DNA from 2 places in the Geobacillus sp. LEMMY01 genome. Region 2 is predicted to be linked to the other one. Evidence: a T-box and tRNA genes for the amino acid it is inferred to sense, from the RefSeq annotation. Region 2 holds a T-box; the other holds one or more tRNA genes.
What was found. The T-box of region 2 lies ahead of leuS (leucine--tRNA ligase). A T-box ahead of a tRNA ligase gene usually reads a tRNA of that ligase, here a tRNA-Leu.
Positions count from the first base shown of each region.

Region 1: it has a tRNA-Leu gene. The T-box ahead of leuS (leucine--tRNA ligase) is inferred to sense a tRNA for this amino acid. The anticodon was not compared.

Region 1 is NZ_MVKA01000037.1:31,028-34,403, forward strand. It holds tRNA gene B1A75_RS15990 (tRNA-Glu) at 66-137, opposite strand; tRNA gene B1A75_RS15995 (tRNA-Ser) at 142-234, opposite strand; tRNA gene B1A75_RS16000 (tRNA-Asn) at 241-315, opposite strand; tRNA gene B1A75_RS16005 (tRNA-Ile) at 396-469, opposite strand; tRNA gene B1A75_RS16010 (tRNA-Gly) at 476-546, opposite strand; tRNA gene B1A75_RS16015 (tRNA-His) at 711-783, opposite strand; tRNA gene B1A75_RS16020 (tRNA-Thr) at 794-866, opposite strand; tRNA gene B1A75_RS16025 (tRNA-Ser) at 883-973, opposite strand; tRNA gene B1A75_RS16030 (tRNA-Ile) at 993-1,069, opposite strand; tRNA gene B1A75_RS16035 (tRNA-Met) at 1,075-1,151, opposite strand; tRNA gene B1A75_RS16040 (tRNA-Ala) at 1,169-1,241, opposite strand; tRNA gene B1A75_RS16045 (tRNA-Pro) at 1,250-1,323, opposite strand; tRNA gene B1A75_RS16050 (tRNA-Arg) at 1,330-1,403, opposite strand; tRNA gene B1A75_RS16055 (tRNA-Leu) at 1,409-1,494, opposite strand; tRNA gene B1A75_RS16060 (tRNA-Gly) at 1,500-1,574, opposite strand; tRNA gene B1A75_RS16065 (tRNA-Lys) at 1,582-1,654, opposite strand; tRNA gene B1A75_RS16070 (tRNA-Thr) at 2,111-2,183, opposite strand; tRNA gene B1A75_RS16075 (tRNA-Phe) at 2,213-2,288, opposite strand; tRNA gene B1A75_RS16080 (tRNA-Asp) at 2,463-2,538, opposite strand; tRNA gene B1A75_RS16085 (tRNA-Met) at 2,543-2,619, opposite strand; tRNA gene B1A75_RS16090 (tRNA-Val) at 2,946-3,021, opposite strand; rRNA gene rrf (5S ribosomal RNA) at 3,030-3,146, opposite strand; partial or broken rRNA gene B1A75_RS20135 (23S ribosomal RNA) at 3,242-3,376, opposite strand, start outside.
Region 2 is NZ_MVKA01000011.1:77,850-81,225, reverse strand. It holds partial or broken gene B1A75_RS20210 (glycogen biosynthesis protein GlgD) at 69-233, shown strand; gene B1A75_RS07395 (MDR family MFS transporter) at 345-1,544, shown strand; T-box leader at 1,636-1,857, shown strand; gene leuS (leucine--tRNA ligase) at 1,932-3,376, shown strand, end outside.

The DNA.
Region 1 (3,376 bases), on a different contig from region 2:
AAACGCAAAAATCGACAAAAGAAATTGTATAAAAGGGCACCAGAATCTCTGGTGCCAGCAACCAGTGACCCGTACGGGATTCGAACCCGTGTTACCGCCGTGAAAGGGCGGTGTCTTAACCACTTGACCAACGGGCCATTATGGCGGAGAAGGCGGGATTTGAACCCGCGCGCCGCAAAACTGCGACCTAACGGTTTAGCAAACCGTCCCCTTCAGCCACTTGGGTACTTCTCCGTAACATGGCTCCGCAAGTAGGATTCGAACCTACGACCTACCGGTTAACAGCCGGTTGCTCTACCGCTGAGCTATTGCGGAACAATATACATAAACATATGGAGTATCATTGTTCGCCCAATATTATAGCGAATGGTTGAAAAACATGCAATAGTAAATAATGGGCCTAAGTGGACTTGAACCACCGACCTCACGCTTATCAGGCGTGCGCTCTAACCAGCTGAGCTATAGGCCCATAAAAAGCGGGTGATGGGAATCGAACCCACGACATCAGCTTGGAAGGCTGAGGTTTTACCACTAAACTACACCCGCATATCATTTAGTTGAACATCCGCCACGCTACTTCCATGCCCCTTCCTCTACCAGCCGATTCACAGAAGCCAGATGCGTCGGGGCAACTCGAAGCGGATTCGATGATGCAGATGCTCGTGGCTGAGGTTTTACCACTAAACTACACCCGCAAATATAGAAAAAAGGGCGACTAGTGGGAATCGAACCCACGCATGCCAGAGCCACAATCTGGTGCGTTAACCACTTCGCCATAGTCGCCTCGGTCTGATGCCGGCTGCAGGACTTGAACCCGCAACCTACTGATTACAAGTCAGTTGCTCTACCAATTGAGCTAAGCCGGCATGATTTTAAAGTGCATGGCGGAGGAGGAGGGATTCGAACCCCCGCGCGCCTTGCGGCGCCTCTCGGTTTTCAAGACCGACCCCTTCAACCACTTGGGTACTCCTCCAAAAAAGCAACAATAATAATGGTGGACCTTGTAGGACTCGAACCTACGACCGGACGGTTATGAGCCGTCTGCTCTAACCAGCTGAGCTAAAGGTCCGATAATGGTGGCGGTGGAGGGGATCGAACCCCCGACCTCACGGGTATGAACCGTACGCTCTAGCCAGCTGAGCTACACCGCCAAATTTAAGTCAAAAGGTGGAGCCTATCGGGATCGAACCGATGACCTCCTGCTTGCAAAGCAGGCGCTCTCCCAGCTGAGCTAAGGCCCCATGATAAATCGGGAAGACAGGATTTGAACCTGCGACCTCACGGACCCGAACCGTGTGCTCTACCAAGCTGAGCTACTTCCCGATAAAACGCGCTCGAGAGGATTCGAACCCCTAACCTTCTGATCCGTAGTCAGATGCTCTATCCAATTGAGCTACGAGCGCACAAGTGCCGAGGGCCGGACTCGAACCGGCACGGTAGTTACCTACCCCAGGATTTTAAGTCCTGTGCGTCTGCCAATTCCGCCACCCCGGCGGAAGTGGAGCGGAAGACGGGGCTCGAACCCGCGACCCCCACCTTGGCAAGGTGGTGTTCTACCGCTGAACTACTTCCGCAAGACGATGAGCCATGGAGGACTCGAACCTCCGACCCTCTGATTAAAAGTCAGATGCTCTACCTACTGAGCTAATGGCTCATGGGTTAGATAACACTCCGAGACAACGATGTCCCTTCCTCTACCAGCTGATTCAAAGAAGCCGAATGCGTCGGGACAACTCGAAGCAAATCCGAAGATGCTTTGCTCGTTGCTCTACCTAACTGAACTAATGGCTCATAGTTAGGATAACACTCCAAGTATTATCTAGCTCTACCTGCCCCTTCCTCTGCCAGCCTGTTCAAGGAAGCCAGATGCGTCGGGGCAACTCGATGCCTATTCGACGATGTAACGCTCGTTACTGAGCTAATGGCTCATAGTTTGGATAACACTCTAGGTACTACCTATCTCTACCTGCCTCTTCCTCTCCCAGCCTATTCAAAGAAGCTAGGTGCGTCGAGGCAACTCGCAGCGAACTCGAAGATGTAGCGCTCGTTACTGAGCTAATGGCTCACGGTTGCCGGCTTAATGACTTAAGGGGTTATTAAGGAATAAGAATGCCGGCTGCAGGACTTGAACCCGCAACCTACTGATTACAAGTCAGTTGCTCTACCAATTGAGCTAAGCCGGCATAATTTAAACATTTCCACATAAAATGAATGGTGGCTCGGGACGGAATCGAACCGCCGACACAAGGATTTTCAGTCCTTTGCTCTACCGACTGAGCTACCGAGCCATATCTTATTTTTCCCTTGTTCGTTGATGACTTTTGTGTCCCTTCCTCTACTAGCCCATTCGAAGAAGCCAGATGCGTCGGGACAACTCGCAGCAGATTCGACGATGCGGATGCTCGTCTCTACCGACTGAGCTACCGAGCCATATTTTTTCATCTTTCACAATTTTGGAAGAATGGCGGTCCCGACGGGACTCGAACCCGCGATCTCCTGCGTGACAGGCAGGCATGTTAACCACTACACTACGGGACCATATTGGTTGCGGGGGCAGGATTTGAACCTGCGACCTTCGGGTTATGAGCCCGACGAGCTACCGGACTGCTCCACCCCGCGACGGTAAGAAATTCATCTCATTTGATAACGCTCTAAGTGTTTCTTTAAGACTGCCTCTTCCTCTGCCAGCGAACTCAAAGATATCGAATGCGTCGAGGCAACTCGCAGCATATTCGACGAAGCGAAGGCTCGTTGCTCCACCCCGCAGCGATAAGAATATACTTAAGTTTTGACAATGCTCAAATTGCATTTTCGTTGCCTCTTCCTCTGCCAGCGAACTCGAAGATGTCGAATGCGTCGAGGCAACTCGCAGCATATTCGACGAAGCGAAGGCTCGTTGCTCCACCCCGCGATGATGAGAAAGCAAGTCAGCTTTTATATTAAGATGGTGGAGGATGACGGGATCGAACCGCCGACCCCTTGCTTGTAAGGCAAGTGCTCTCCCAGCTGAGCTAATCCTCCACGAAATTGCCTAGCAGCGACCTACTCTTGCAGGGGCGCTGGCCCCAACTACCATCGGCGCTGGAGGGCTTAACTTCCGTGTTCGGGATGGGAACGGGCGTTTCCCCTCCGCCATAGCCACTAGGCAACAATGGACAAGTCTTATTATAAGGAAAGTTGGCCTGTTGTCAAGACTTTTTCATTCCCTCAAAACTAGATAACCGTCGGAAGAAGCCGCTCATAGGTCAAGCCCTCGATCGATTAGTATCCGTCAGCTCCACGTGTCGCCACGCTTCCACCTCGGACCTATCGACCTCGTCATCTTCGAGGGATCTTACCCGCTTCACGCGGTGGGAAATCTCATCTTGAGGGGGGC
Region 2 (3,376 bases):
AACGCATGGCGATCATGTTGCCAAACGGCATCTGTTTGCTTGACCGCTGAAACGAGGAGGAACACGACATGAAGCGACGCCTGAAACAAACGAATCCGGAACAAAAAACACGCAACGGCCAAAACAATAACGATTTGGAGCTTGGTTAAGACTTTGACCCGGTGAAGCTGGCGAAAAAGCAATACGAGGAAACGGGCGGCCAACCGATCCGCTCCAAGCAGCGGAACGGGTGACGACAAGCCAAAGGGGCGGATGCCGCTCCTTATTTTTTATTGATTTTTTTCGCGTTTCCCCCTACAATTATTTCGGAACTCAAAATAAAAGCCAGAAAAGGATGATGGCCGATGCCCCGCGCTCTTTGGTGGCTGCTTGTCGGCATGGCGCTCAATGTGACAGGGGCGTCGTTTCTATGGCCGCTAAACACGATCTATTTGCACGAACAGCTCGGCCAGCCGCTCGCTGTCGCTGGTGTCGTGCTCATGCTCAACTCTGGGGGAAGTGTCATCGGCAGCTTGGCTGGCGGCTTTTTATTTGACCGGATCGGCGGGTTTCGCGTTTTGTTGGCCGGGGCGGTGTTGACGATGGCCGCGCTTGCGGGGTTGAACGTTTGGCACGGTTGGCCGCATTATGCGGTGTTTTTGGCGCTTGTCGGCATTGGCAGCGGCGTCGTCTTTCCGGCGGCGTCGGCGTACGCCGGGGCGATTTGGCCGGACGGGGGGCGGCGGGCGTTCAACGCCTTGTATGTCGCGCAAAACATCGGCGTCGCCGTCGGTTCGGCGCTTGGCGGGCTTGTCGCTTCATATTCGTTCTCGCTCGTTTTTTTCGCCAATCTTTTGTTGTATGCCGCGTTTTTGTTTACGGTTGTAGCCGGGTTGCGCCGCGTTCCGATTTTGCCGCCGCTGAGAAAGAAACGATCCGGAGAAGCGGAAAGAGCGCCATCCCGCGCCGTGGGCTGGGCGCTCGCCCTCCTTTGCGCCGGCTATGGACTGTGCTGGTTGAGCTATGTCCAATGGTCGACGACGATCGCCGCCTATACGCGCGAGCTCGGGATACCGGTCGGGCAGTACAGCTTGCTTTGGACGATCAACGGCGCATTGATCGTTTTCGGCCAGCCGGCGCTGGCGCGGGTGATCCGCCGCTTCATGCCGACGTTGAAGCGGCAAATCGTGATCGGTTTTCTTATTTTCGCCGTTTCGTTTGCCATGCTGTTGGGGGCGCATTCGTTTGCTGAGTTTGCCGCGTCCATGATTGTGCTCACGATCGCCGAGATGATCGTCTGGCCGGCGATTCCGGCCGCGGTGAACGAATGGGCGCCGCCGGGGAAAGCCGGGTTTTACCAAGGAATCGTCAACGGAACGGCCACGGCCGGACGGATGATCGGACCGGTCATCGGCGGCTCGGTCGCGGATCTGTTTGGAATGAAGCTACTCATCATGATGTTAGCATTGTTTGCCTTATTGGCGGTGCTGGCCGCGCTTTTGCATGATCGTCGGCTCCCGAAGCGGACGGAGAACGCGGATGAAAAAACCGCGGCTTCCGTATAGGTTTCGGCTTGCAATTGATCGACAAATTTTTTAAAATAATAATAAATTTGTCATTCTGTCCACTCATCGGTCGATTCATGCGCGAATAAGGCGAATAACGGTGAAGAGGAGCAGTAGCGGGCCCGACGGACGGCAGAGAGTTGACGGATGGTGCGAGTCAACCGAAGTCGGCCCGTGAACTCGCCTCGGAGTTGCCGGCGCGAACGATCCCCGACAGCGCCGGCCGTCCATCCGCGTTAAGGAAGAAAGCGGGTGCGCCGTTTGGCGCGCCAAAAAGGGTGGTACCGCGGGAAGCGCGCCTCTCGTCCCTTTGCGTGGGGATGGGGGGTTTTTTTGTACATATTTTCGTCAATGATGCAAGTAGAACTTGATAGGAGGAGTGCTGCGATGAGCTTCAACCACCGCGAAATCGAAAAAAAATGGCAGGACTATTGGGAGAAAAACAAAACGTTCCGCACGCCCGATGATGACGACAAGCCGAAGTTTTACGTTCTCGACATGTTCCCGTATCCGTCCGGCGCCGGCTTGCACGTCGGCCATCCGGAAGGGTATACGGCGACCGACATTTTGGCGCGCATGAAACGGATGCAAGGGTACAATGTCCTTCACCCGATGGGCTGGGACGCGTTCGGGCTGCCGGCCGAGCAATATGCGCTCGATACCGGCAACGACCCGGCGGAGTTTACGCAAAAAAACATCGACAACTTCCGCCGGCAAATCAAGTCGCTCGGCTTTTCGTATGACTGGGATCGGGAGATCAACACGACCGACCCGAACTATTACAAATGGACGCAATGGATTTTCTTGAAGCTGTATGAAAAAGGGCTCGCCTACATGGATGAAGTGCCGGTCAACTGGTGTCCGGCGCTTGGCACGGTGCTGGCGAACGAAGAGGTGATCAACGGCCGGAGCGAGCGCGGCGGGCATCCGGTCATCCGCAAGCCGATGCGGCAATGGATGCTGAGAATCACCGCCTATGCCGACCGCTTGCTTGAAGACTTGGAGGAGCTCGACTGGCCAGAAAGCATTAAGGAGATGCAGCGCAACTGGATCGGTCGTTCGGAAGGAGCGGAAATCGAGTTTGCCGTCGACGGCCATGACGAAACGTTCACCGTGTTCACGACGCGTCCCGATACGCTCTTTGGCGCGACATACACCGTCTTGGCGCCGGAGCATCCGCTTGTTGAGAAAATCACGACGCCGGAGCAAAAACCGGCCGTTGACGCCTATTTAAAAGAAATCCAAAGCAAAAGCGATCTCGAGCGCACCGATTTGGCGAAAGAAAAAACGGGCGTGTTCACCGGCGCGTACGCCATTCACCCGGTCACCGGCGATCGGCTTCCGATTTGGATCGCCGACTACGTCTTGATGAGCTACGGCACCGGAGCGATCATGGCCGTGCCGGCGCACGATGAGCGCGACTACGAGTTTGCGAAAAAATTCCACTTGCCGATGAAAGAAGTCGTCGCCGGTGGGAATATCGAAAAGGAAGCGTACACCGGAGACGGCGAGCATATCAACTCCGAGTTTTTGAACGGCTTGAACAAGCAGGAAGCGATCGAAAAAATGATCGCATGGCTTGAGGAGCACGGCAAAGGGCGGAAAAAAGTGTCGTACCGGCTGCGCGACTGGCTGTTCAGCCGCCAGCGCTACTGGGGCGAGCCGATTCCGATCATCCATTGGGAAGACGGCACGATGACGCCGGTGCCGGAAGAGGAATTGCCGCTTGTGTTGCCGAAAACGGATGAAATTCGTCCGTCGGGAACGGGCGAGTCGCCGCTGGCCAACATCGAAGAATGGGTCAATGTTGTCGACCCGAAAACCGGGAAAAA